3 regions of the Blautia sp. HCP3S3_B11 genome follow, and region 1 is predicted to be linked to each of the others. Evidence: riboswitches for the same ligand, from Rfam matches in the RefSeq annotation. Region 1 holds a riboswitch; each other region holds the start of a gene.

Region 1 (4,083 bases):
TAAGACATGTTGAAAATCAGTCATTTGCAGAAACATTACAGAGGTTTTTCGCTGGACTGTTCTATGGAAGTACAGCCTGGGATGATTACAGGACTTATTGGAAGAAATGGTTCCGGGAAATCCACCACATTTAAAGCTTTGCTCGGCTTGATTCATCCGGATGGCGGAGAGATAGAGGTCTTTGGGAAAAAGGCAGAAGAGCTTAAGCCGGAGGATAAGCAGAAACTGGCAGTTGTTTTTGCAGATTCAGGCTTCAGTATGTATCTGACAGCAGCGGGCGTGGCAAATATCATGAAAAGCATATATCCGGATTTTGACAGAGAGAAATTCCTGCAGCAGTGCAGAAGATTCAATCTGCCCACAGACAAGAAAATCAAAGAATTTTCCACTGGTATGAAAGCAAAGTTTAAAGTACTGGCAGCATTAAGCCATAAGGCAGAACTGCTGATTCTGGATGAGCCCACAGTTGGTCTGGATGTGATCGCCAGGGATGAGGTGCTGAACATGCTGAGAGAATATATGGAAGAAAATGAAAGCAGTTCTATTCTGATCAGTTCACATATTTCATCAGATCTGGAGAGTCTTTGTGACGATTTTTATATGATCCATGCCGGAAAAATTATCCTTCATGAGGATACAGATGTACTGCTGTCAGATTATGCAGTTCTTAAAGTTGCAGAAGAAGAGTACGAAAAACTGGATCAGCAATACCTTATTAAGATCCGGAAAGAAGCTTATGGATACAGGTGTCTGACAAACCAGAAACAATTTTATATGGAAAATTATCCGGATGTTGTAATTGAGAATGGAAAGATTGATGATCTGGTAGTGATGATGGAGGAACAGGTATGAAGGGATTATTTGTAAAGGATATAGAACTGATGAAACAGCAGAAACAGTTTTTTATCCTGGTTGTTGTAATGGGAGTCATCCTGAATCTGACAGGAAGCGGTAGTGTCAGTTTTGCTGCAGGATATTTTACGATTGTCACAGCAATTTTTGCCATTACAACTATAAGTTATGATGAGTTTGATAATGGTCTTGCATTTCTTATGACCTTGCCGGTTACCAGAAAACAGTATGTGGCGGAGAAATATCTGCTGGGAGCAGGGCTTACGGCTGCAGCGTGGGGAATTGAAGCAATAACGGGAGTGATCTGTAAAGGTGTGGCAGAGCTTCAGGGGTGCCTGAGTGAGAAAATTATTGGCACTCTGATATACATTCCACTGGCGCTTCTTATGTTGTCAGTATCGCTCCCGCTTGTAATACATTTTGGAGCAGAAAAAGGACGTTATATTGCAATGGTCATGTGGGCTATTATAATTGCCGTAGTTTATACTCTGATAAAAACAATGGGACTTTCAGCAGAAGCAGTCGGTGCATGGCTGAATGGACTGAACTGGGGAATGGTATTGGCCGGAGTTGTATTATTTACAGTAATTGTATATATGGGATCTTTTTGGATTGGTGTACGGCTTATGGAGAAGAAAGAATTCTGATGTGTATCGAATATGGTTGTAATTATAAAAGCAGTGTGCTAAAATTGTATCAGCGTAATTGAATAAGCTGTTAAGTGAACACTATCATATGCAGATTTTGTGTATGATAATGTGAGAGGGAATCAGGTGAAATGCCTGAACGGTTGCGGCCACTGTATACAGAAAAAAAGCGGGATTGTAATATGTCATTGCATAAATATGTGAGAAGGCGGAATCCGGCTGTCAGAGAGTATCTGGAAATATTTCTGATACAATATTCATGAACTGCTGAAGCATGGATGTTGTATCAGTTTTTATTTTATGGGAACTTTCTGTGATCTGTGAGTCAGGAAACCTGCCTGACAGCGTAAAGAAGGAGCTTCCGTAAAAAGTATCCGTTATTCTTATCACTTCTATTTTACTTTTTCTGAAGTCTCATCTTTTCGGTTACACGAACAGGTAAATAACATATACGAAAAGAGAGGAAGTCAAATGAAAAACAGGTATTTATCCACAAGAATCATGGCAATTATGATGGCAGCAGCTATGGCAGTTTCCGCAGCTCCGGCAGCTTTTGCAGCAGAGAGAGCAGACTCTGAGACAATCAAAGAGGACAATCAGCCGGCAGCAGATGCAGACTCTGATACACAGGAAGATGCAGACGCACAGGATTCAGCAGATGCAGATAAGACAGCAGACGCAGAAGGTACAAAGACAGAATATCCTCTGACCATCACAACCTATGATTATGATGGAAATGAAATCGAAACAACCTATGAAAAGGCACCGGAGAAAGTTCTTGCTGTATATCAGGGAAGCATTGAAACCATGCTTGCACTTGGCCTGGAAGACCGTCTGGTAGCTACTGCAGGTCTTGACAATGAAGTTCCGGATGAACTTAAAGATGCATTTTCAAAAACAAATTATCTTGATGAATTTACCCCATCCCTTGAGACTGTAACGATGTTGGAGCCAGACATGATCTTATCCTGGAGCTCCCTGTTTTCTGATAAAAATCTCGGAAATGTAACAGACTGGATCGACAAAGGCTGCAACACTTATTACAACACAAACACACGCCCTGACGGAGACAGAACTCTGGAAAATGAATTTACAGACATCTTAAATCTTGGAAAGATTTTTGATGTACAGGACAAAGCACAGGCAATCGTAGATGATGCAAAGGCAGTGATCGATAAAACTCTTACAGCAACAGCAGATGTAGAAGAGAAACCAAGCGTAATGGTTCTGGAACCTCTTGGAGAAGATATCACAAACTATGGTGCAAAGAGCCTTGGTGGAGATATGGTAACACAACTGGGTGCGACTCTGGCAAACCCGGATGCTTCTACAGCAGGAAAAGAAGATATCATTGCAGCAAACCCTGATGTGATTTTTGTTGTATACATGCCATATGCAGGTGATGATCCGGAAACTGTAAAAGAAAGCCAGCTTGCCGTTATCAAGGATGATGAAGCACTTCAGAGCCTTGACGCTGTAAAGAACGGTCGTGTTTATCCGATCATGCTCAGTGAAATGTACGCAAGTGCAACACGTACACAGGATGGTATTGAAACTTTCGCAAAAGGATTATATCCGGATGTGAATCTTGACTGATTGAGGAAATAACAGTGAAAGAACAGGTTTCACAGACAAAAAAAGGCAGTGTGCTCAGGACATCCATGTATGTGGCAGTTCTTATCGGGCTTGCGGCATTTTTGATTTTTTCCATTCTTGCAGCAATCACTTTTGGAAATGCAGATCTGTCACTGAAAGATGTTTACAGTGTCATTGCATATAAATTGTTTCATATCAAAAGCCTGTCCGCCTATGCAGAAGGCGCAGTTCACGATGTTGTGTGGCTGATCCGGCTGCCCAGAGTCCTGCTGGCTCTGGCAGTTGGAATGGCTCTTTCCGTCTGTGGCGTAGTTATGCAGGCGATTGTCCAGAACCCACTGGCAGATCCGTATGTACTTGGTATTTCATCCGGTGCATCCCTTGGTGCAACACTGGCGATCATGCTTGGAGTTGGTGGATTTCTCGGTGGAAACTCAGTTGGTGTTACTGCATTTATTGGTGCAATGGTCACTTCTTTTGCAGTAATTGCCATTGCAAACATGGGCGGAAAAGCTACTTCTGCCAAACTGATCCTTGCCGGAATGGCTGTCAGTGCGGTATGTTCTGCTTTTTCCAATTTTGTTATCTATATTACCAACGACAAAAATGCAGCAACAGAAGTAATGAAGTGGACGATGGGAAGCCTTGCAGGTGCAAGCTGGAGCAGAGCAGGTGTGATGCTTCCTGTTACATTGATCTGTGTGATTATTTTCTGGACGCAATATCGTAACTTGAATCTGATGCTGTTAGGAGATGATGTATCGATCACACTGGGAACTGATTTGCACAGGCTGAGAACCTTTTATCTGATCGTTGCTTCTGTAATGATTGGGTTTGCAGTATATTGTGCGGGTGTGATCGGCTTTGTAGGACTTGTGATCCCTCATGTGATCAGAATCCTGTTTGGAACAGACCACAGAAGATTACTGCCATTAAGTGCACTGCTTGGTGCATCATTCCTGATCTGGTGTGATGTGGCATGTCGTGT
Region 2 (4,083 bases), on a different contig from region 1:
AGATAGTACAATCATGGCGTCAGTTTCAGTTCCCTGAATCTTACCGACAATGTTGCTGGCCTTGGTATCCGGAATGACTCTGGAACGGGCATCAAGTGATACTTTTAAAGTTTGTTTTCTTAATATAGAAGAATCTGCCTCCGGAGAAGTTTCAGAATGATCCAGATTACCATGTGAGGATTCAGAAGTCATCTGATTATTCTGGTGTGTAAAAGCGTTGGTTTGGATTGCACACTTTAAAATTTTGGCATCTGCTTGTGACAGGGAGAATGCAGGCGCGAAGTCCGGGCCTGCGATATCCTGAGCGTTGAGGGCAGTTTCTGCAATTTCGCCGTAACCATTGGCCTGAACTGCAATAAGAGCAGCGGCGCCTCGCAGATAGGCCTGATAAACAGGAAAACTGATCCACCATTCATCACGCTGGTTGATCTCAACCATAACCAGTTTACCTTTTACATTTACGCCCTCATAATCAGCGGCGGTTCCTTTTCCAAGATAAACTAATTCATAATCCTGGAAGCCGTCAGTTTTAAAATTTGTCTGATATCCGCCCATCTGAAAAACATGTTCCAGACCGTCATCATCCGTAAACTTCAAGACAGCTTTCTCAAATTCCCAGCCGTCCAATGTAAATGTATCCCTGGTTACATCGATAAGTCCGATTTCTTTCATTTCTTTATATAACATATCACCTGTGGCGGTTTCAGCGGCAGAACCTGCGGTACGATAGCCGAGAACAGGATTTGTTTTTTCTTTTTCCATGCGTTTGGCAAGCTGATAGGACCAGTCTGTGTCAATGCAGGAGATACAGGAATCTTCAATGTTCAATTTGTTTCGCCTCTTTCCTGAAATTGTTATAAAAATATTTTAGCATAGCAAGGTAGCTTCTACAATCACTGTTTATTGGTTGTTGAAAAAAAGGAGACAATCTGAAATTACTATAAAAACGAAGTGAGCAGTAAGATAAAAGGCAGAAATCTGAAAAATAGTGAAAAACGCCGTGCTATAGTAGCATAAAAAAGCAAATAAGCGAGATAAAGCGGAGTATTGTATATTTTTGGATACAATATGCTTTGGTAATAGAACATACTGGACAAACAATAAAAAATCAGCGTATACTGATATCGCAAAAATTAAATAACATTTATTGGTTTTGAACCAGTCGTTGTAAGTTCCGCAAGGATTAATAGAGAAACCGGTGCAAGTCCGGTACGATCCCGTCACTGTAATAGGGAGTTTCGGAAAAAAATGTCACTGGACCATGTGAACAGTAATGCGGAATATGTAGGTATTCAGGCAGCCATGTAGCTGGCTAACGATCTGGATCCGAAGAAGATTGCGGGAAATATCATAGTAATCCGTCTGATGAACCGGACGGGATTTGAGCATCGCACCATGACCTGACGTATGAAGACGGAAAGAATCTGAACAGAGTTTTTCCGGGAAATCCGAATGGTACACTTAGTGACAGGATCGCTTATACTGTTGTGACAGAGTTTTTCCCGAAGGCAGATTATTATATCGATCTGCATTGCGGGGATGGCTTCGAGGGGTTGGTATCCTATGTATATTGTACAGGGGCAGCTACTCCGGAAGTTGCGGCAAAGAGCCGTGAGATGGCAGAGATCGCACATGTGGACTATCTGGTAACATCTATGTATGGAACCGGCGGAGCTTACAACTATGCCGGAAGTATGGGGATTCCAAGTATCTTGTTGGAACGTGGACACAGCTCCCGCTGGTGTGAAGATCTGGTTGCAGAAGATGTTCATGATGTAAAGAATATCTTAAGACACCTTGGTGTTCTTTGCGGCAAGTTCCATACGCACGGTGAACCTCCGGTAGAAGTAAGTCCTGTGATTTATGAAGATGCCCCGGTGTCCGGATGCTGGTATCCTGCAAAACAGCCAGGAGAGACCTTTAAAGAGGAAGAAGTGCTGGGAAAAATCTGTGATTATTTTGGATGTGAACTGTTTGTCTACAGAGCTAAGATGGGCGGGATTATCCTTTATCAGACAATCAGTCTGTGTATTATGAAAGACACGCCGATGGTATCTTATGGAACCTGGGATGAGGAAAAACAGGGGAAAATTGAACTTGGATGTGAGGTTTGCGGAAATAAAGAACATAAGCATGGACACCACCATCATAAACATGGAAGTGATAAACACAGAAATAGTAAGCATGAAAATGATAAACACCATAAGTAACATGAGAATCATATAGTAAAAAAGTCCCCTGCGGAGGTTGCGAAGAGCAATAAGCAGTGGGTGGGGACTTACTTGTATCAGGAGGGGTACAAGCCTCTCCTGATAAACTGTGAAGCAGTTATTCGGTGTAGAGCCACGTAGCGAAAGCGGATTGCGAATATCCGATTGACATGGCTGACTGAAAATAAAATGCGGCCGTACAATATCTCATTATTGGAGATAAAGTGCGGTCGTATTTTGCATTATTTTTGTGATGAGCTTTTTGGGCAATCATCGGAAATACAAAATCTGCCTGTCTATTCATGAAACAGAATCTGAGTAAAGAATCTCACATCTGAATCGTCTGCCCAGCAGATCATTCCTGCGGCATCTGCCATCTTCTGCGCATCTACGCTGTAGGCTGACATGCAGGAACAATTTTTATATGGACCTGCACTCATGATTAGAACATCATCTTTTCCGGTTTCCTGCATACGCTTGGCGAGCTGTTCTGTAAGAATATTCTGCGCATGTTTCGCCTGTTTAAAAAGAACTGGATCCATAAGAGGATCTTTCAAAACAGTCTGAAGAACCAGTGCTTTTTCGTACTTCATTGCTCTTTCGTGCATTTCCTCTACAGTGCCGCAGGCAGGTGGACATGCCGGCACCAGATTATAATTTCCACACATATTGTCTTCGCAAAACTGTCGGTATTCCGGTACAAATACCAGGTCTTTTGTATCCATGATCGCTGCATTGGCAAAGCCCATGGAAAGTGCTTCTTTTATAAGATCCATAAGATAAAATCTCCCTTCTGTAAGTGGATGAAATATTTTGCTATAAAACAATGACTGGGTGTCAGAACAGAGTAAAATTGATTTACCTTTGATTCCGACATCATAATAGGATTATAGCATAATTCGAGCGTTTATGTCTGGCTGTTTTGCAGAATTCTTGTTATAATAAATAGTATATGTTACTGTTCACAGGTAGTACCCCGCGAGGTGTTTTTTTTGAGCGAAGGTCACCTACAGAACCTGCCACTGGCAGCTTCTTACCAGTATATTAACCGAAACTGTAGAGCAGTTATTCGATGTAGAGCCATGTAGTGAAAGGAAAAATTGAATGGAACTGACAACCGAAAAAAGCAAGGGTGAAAAAACAAAATACCGCCTTGCGCAGTCAATGAAAGAGTGCATGAAAACAACATCTGTAGATAACATTACAGTGAAGCAGATTACGGAGAACTGTGGTGTTACAAGACAGACCTTTTACCGGAACTTTATGGATAAATTTGATCTTATCAACTGGTATTTTGATAAGCTTCTGGCGAAATCTTTTGAGCATATGGGAATGGGAAAGACGGTGTATGAGGCACTGGTAAAGAAGTTTACTTATATTCAGGAGGAACATATTTTCTTTGCGGCGGCATTTCGATATGACAGTCAGAATAGTCTGAGACAGCATGATTTTGAGCTGATTCTGGCATTTTACGAGAAACTGATTCGGAAAAAAACAGGCAGGGATGCAGATGAGACTATTCATTGTATTCTGGAAATGTATTGCCAGAGCTCAATCTATATGACTGTAAAATGGGTGCTTGGCGAAATGGAATGTACGCCGCAGGAACTGGCAGTAGTTCTGGTAGATGGGATGCCTGGAAAACTCTCTGAATTGTTTGAAGAATTGAAAATATTGTCATAAATATAACAGGAATTATGGAAGTATCAAAGACGGTTGCGATTTTCTGACAGTAAGATCGTAGAGAAAAAAATGAGCTGTTTAATGGCGTAAAACACAGTTTTGCCAGCAACTCGCGTATAATAATCATGCACAATTTTCCCTGCTGTTTTTTGGAACTATCATACAAACTCTGAGAAAAAGTTACATTTGC
Region 3 (4,083 bases), on a different contig from region 1:
GCCTCTTTGTCATCTGCTGTCTTTGCTTCTTTGACAGTTGTGGAATCGAAGTTTAAGGTATAGTCGATTTCATGAGGCTCGCTCATTGCTACGGTATCAGCTGTCACATCCATCTCTGCGTCAAATACACTGACTGGAATCTCAAATGTGGAGTTCCCGTCTTTGTTGACTGGTTCGTATTTCTCGCCGTCTACCAGCATATAGTCATAATTCGGGCTGCTCCATACAATCGTTGCTGTCGCTTTATCGCCTTCAACTTTGATTGCTGCCGGAGAGTCAATAGTTGCTCTGCCTGAACCACCTGTGAGAGTTACTTCCATAGTATAGTCGCCATCCTCAAGGTTCAGATCCGCCAATGTTTTACCTTTGCTTTCCTCATCCTTAGTATCTTTATCTGTATCCTCTGCTTTAGCATCCTCTGTTTTTGTATCTTCTGTCTGTGCATCTTCAGATTTGGAATCTGCATCTTTATCTTCTGTATCTGCATCTGTGGAAGCAGAATCATCTTTTACCGGATTTTTGACGCTTACTTTGTGGTCGTACCATTTTCCCTTTGTTCCGACTAAGGCTACATCAAATTCCTCATCAATTGCCGGTACCGGAATATCAAATCCGTATACTTCTTCGCTCATTCCATCACTGTATGTAACAGTATCGGTTGTCGGCTCAAGCAATTCTGCTCCGTCTTTCTGAGCATCCTCTGCTTTGCCAGCAAAAAGATTTACGATTTTTTTAGATGCAAGGCTTACGTGGATTGTCATTTTGCCATCTTTTACAGTAAGGACTCCTTTTCCATCATTTGCTTCGTTTACGTGGAACATTCCGTTGTCTGTGTCAAATTCAGCTGTGTATGTACCATCCTCTAATGTGTCGCCTTTTGATGCATCTGCATCCTTGCCGTCTTCTGCTTTTGCATCTGTATTCTTTGCATCAGATTCTTCCGAATCAGCTTTATCTGTGCTTTCTTCCTTATCGGCGCTCTCTTCTGTCGCTGTGTCGGTGTCTGTCTCTGCCAGAATCGGGCTTGTGCCAAGAAGTGTTGCGGAAATAGTAAGTGCTGACATTAATAATGTAAATGAACGTTTTTTCATGATTTTTCTCTCCTTGTTTTATATATTCATAATCCGCAGATTTACTACGTAAATCGCTACTCTCTCATGTTTGGCAGGTCCCAAGTTCAAAAGTCTTATCGTGCAAACACGAGCGACTTTCTGACCTTTTGACCCTGATATCATATTATCCAAAACCTAAAAATACATACCAGATATATTATATGATAAAAAATATCATCCTCTCTTATCATATAATATATCTGCCCGGGAACTTTTACAAGTTCTCCGGGCAGCTTATTTGTTTGGACAATGTTATTTAAAGAAATAACTTTTTATTCTATTATTCAGCGTCAGCCTCTGCAGCATCATCTGCTGCTTCTTCTGTCTGTGTATCGTCAGCCGCTGCCTCATCTTTTGTATCATCTGCTGCTTCTGCATCAGCATCGTCTGTTGCAGCTTCATCAGATGTTCCAAGAGAATCAATTGCTGCTTTTGTATGCTCTACATAGAGATCTTCTACAGCTTCAATTCTTCCAAGACCTGCGATCTGGCAGTCTACACTGTCGAAATCACCAGATGCTTCGAACTGAGATTTCCAGGAATCTTCATCATCACCAGCCATATCGTTATTAGCGTGGTCACCGGCAACAACCATCAGAGGACGAAGAATTACATTCTTAAATCCAGCTTCTTTTACTTTCTCGATAACTGCTTCGCAAGCTGTATCTTCTGGCTCACCTTCTACAGTACCGATGAATGCATTTGTGAATCCAAGGTCATTCATCTGTGTCTGCATCTGATCATATGTTACGTTAGCTGTATGGGATGTTCCATGTCCCATGAATACGAATGCTGTACCGGCATCTGCTGCTGCCTGCATATCATCAAATCCAGCTTCTTTGCATGCTTCATCTGTGATTGCCTGTGCAACTGCTTTCTTATCGTCGTTGATCACTGTAGCGTCATCGCCAACTTCACCAAGCATTGGCTCTGCGATTGCTACGGATTCGAATTTATCTTTATATCCGTCGATAGCTTCTACCATTTCATCATATTCAGCACCATGCATCAGATGTGTAGGCTGTACAACAAGGTTCTTAACACCGTTGTCTACTGCACGGTCAAGTGCCTGCTGCATGTTATCGATTACTTCATTATCTCTTGCTTCTACATGGTTGATAATAATCTGTGCTGTGAATGCACGTCTTACTGACCAGTCCGGATATGCTTCTGCAAGAGCATCTTCGATTCCTTTGATATCCTCTGCACGGCTGTCGTTGAAAGATGTACCAAAGCTTACTACAAGGAGTTCGTTCTCACCGATTTCATCCTGATTACGCGGATCATCTTTGGAAGCGTCACCTGTGTCACGACCAAAGTATTCAGGGCTTGCTTCTTCACCTTCTACCAGTTCTTTCTGAGCATCTGTCAGTTTGTCCCATGCTTCTTTTGCTGCTTTGCAGTCGTCATCAGTTGTATCTGTTCTTTCCTGAACATAAATTTTGTCGATCAGGGCAGCTACTTCATCTGCTGCTTTCTGATCATCATCAGATGCTTCTGTTGTGTCATCGGAAGCTTCATCCGCTTCTGCATCATCTGCTGTTTCCTCTGTTGCATCGTCAGCTGATTCTTCTGTCGCTGTGTCATCAGATGCAAATGCTACTGCACCTGTTGCTGCTGTCATGGAGCAGGTCATAGATACTGCAAGTAATAAAGCTAACATGGATTTTCTTTTCATTTTGTTTTTCCTCTTTTATTTCTTGTATTTCCGGACAGACGTATGCAAAAAAGCAGCCATATATTCTGCAGCTGCCACTTTCCCATAAATACACGATTTTTAATGAATCAGCCAGATATCTCACAATTCATAATTCAATCAGACTGCCTGATTCATTTATATAAAAGAGCTATGTATAGTTATGAGAATATAGGTTCTGTATACCGCAGACCTTAAATTCCACGCCAAGGCAGTTCTCCTGACTTCGATCATCGCTGTTTTCCCCTTCCCGGCAGCCCAGTGGTCTCTGAAAAACAGCTCCCATACACAGTGACGGTATCGCTCCGGATTCTCACCGGATTCTCTTTTGCACATCATATATGATGTAACCTTCGCGCTATAACATTGCACATATTCAATTCGGATACTCTTTTTTTATCACATTTAATAAAAAATGTCAATACAATTATATATTTCCTATTAATGTTTTTACACTATATGAGAAACAACATTGATTCTCTTACTTTACTGCCTCTGTCAGTGTTTTAAAGAAGCAGGTTCTGTTTCCTGTATGGCAGGCTGCACCGATCTGCTCTACTTTTGCAAGGATGGTGTCGTTATCGCAATCTAATGTAAGAGACTTTACAAACTGAAGGTGTCCGGAAGTGAGGCCTTTGATCCAGAGTTCATTGCGGCTTCTGCTCCAGTAGGTCATTTTGCCGGTCTGAAGTGTGGTATTGAATGCTTCTTCATTCATGTATGCAAGCATCAGGACTTCGTTTGTCTGATAGTCCTGTGCGATTACAGGTACCATTCCGTCGCTGTTTAACTTGAAATCCGACCAGGCGATGCTGCTCTTTAAATTTGCTGTATTTTCCATCTTTATCACGCTCTCCTGATTAACTTATAATGCATTATTTTATCTTTATCTCAAAAGATGTTCCACATAGCCCGAAGATAATACTATTTTTCTGCTATTCCGGGAACATCTTTCATTATTCTGCAATTATCGTAACTGTTCAGTACCTTCACAGTTACGAGTCAAAATCCATTAAAAATCGCCTTCGGCGATGGGATTTTGACTTGTATGTCTCGGGATTTTGGCATGTTCATGCCAAAACACCTCGCGGGATAGTAGACTGCTGAATAGTTACCAATTATCTACATTACGCAAGGCTTCCTTTGGTAGACAATACATCTGTGATTCTCGGGTCATAAGATGTTGCTGCATCCAGTGCTTTGGCAAAGCTCTTGAACATGGCTTCTGCCATATGATGGTTGTTTCCACCAGTCAGAACCTTGATATGGAGGTTC

The links. A riboswitch is a leader RNA that binds a small molecule or an ion and turns the genes downstream of it on or off. The one in region 1 is predicted to bind cobalamin.
Region 2: another riboswitch for cobalamin. It lies ahead of ACTNC0_RS15680 (succinylglutamate desuccinylase/aspartoacylase family protein); the one in region 1 lies ahead of ACTNC0_RS14525 (ABC transporter substrate-binding protein).
Region 3: another riboswitch for cobalamin. It lies ahead of ACTNC0_RS02430 (sirohydrochlorin cobaltochelatase); the one in region 1 lies ahead of ACTNC0_RS14525 (ABC transporter substrate-binding protein).

What each region holds. Positions count from the first base shown of each region.
Region 1 is NZ_JBQHVP010000019.1:49,621-53,703, reverse strand. Features, by position in the region: gene ACTNC0_RS14540 (GntR family transcriptional regulator) at 1-3, shown strand, start outside; gene ACTNC0_RS14535 (ABC transporter ATP-binding protein) at 7-852, shown strand; gene ACTNC0_RS14530 (ABC-2 transporter permease) at 849-1,499, shown strand; cobalamin riboswitch at 1,574-1,855, shown strand; gene ACTNC0_RS14525 (ABC transporter substrate-binding protein) at 1,971-3,095, shown strand; gene ACTNC0_RS14520 (FecCD family ABC transporter permease) at 3,110-4,083, shown strand, end outside.
Region 2 is NZ_JBQHVP010000023.1:3,483-7,565, forward strand. Features, by position in the region: gene ACTNC0_RS15675 (M28 family peptidase) at 1-762, opposite strand, end outside; cobalamin riboswitch at 1,143-1,327, shown strand; gene ACTNC0_RS15680 (succinylglutamate desuccinylase/aspartoacylase family protein) at 1,425-2,210, shown strand; gene ACTNC0_RS15685 (DUF2284 domain-containing protein) at 2,507-2,986, opposite strand; gene ACTNC0_RS15690 (TetR/AcrR family transcriptional regulator) at 3,315-3,893, shown strand.
Region 3 is NZ_JBQHVP010000002.1:197,478-201,560, forward strand. Features, by position in the region: gene ACTNC0_RS02425 (hypothetical protein) at 1-1,091, opposite strand, end outside; gene ACTNC0_RS02430 (sirohydrochlorin cobaltochelatase) at 1,393-2,790, opposite strand; cobalamin riboswitch at 3,002-3,178, opposite strand; partial or broken gene hisI (phosphoribosyl-AMP cyclohydrolase) at 3,302-3,628, opposite strand; gene hisB (imidazoleglycerol-phosphate dehydratase HisB) at 3,936-4,083, opposite strand, start outside.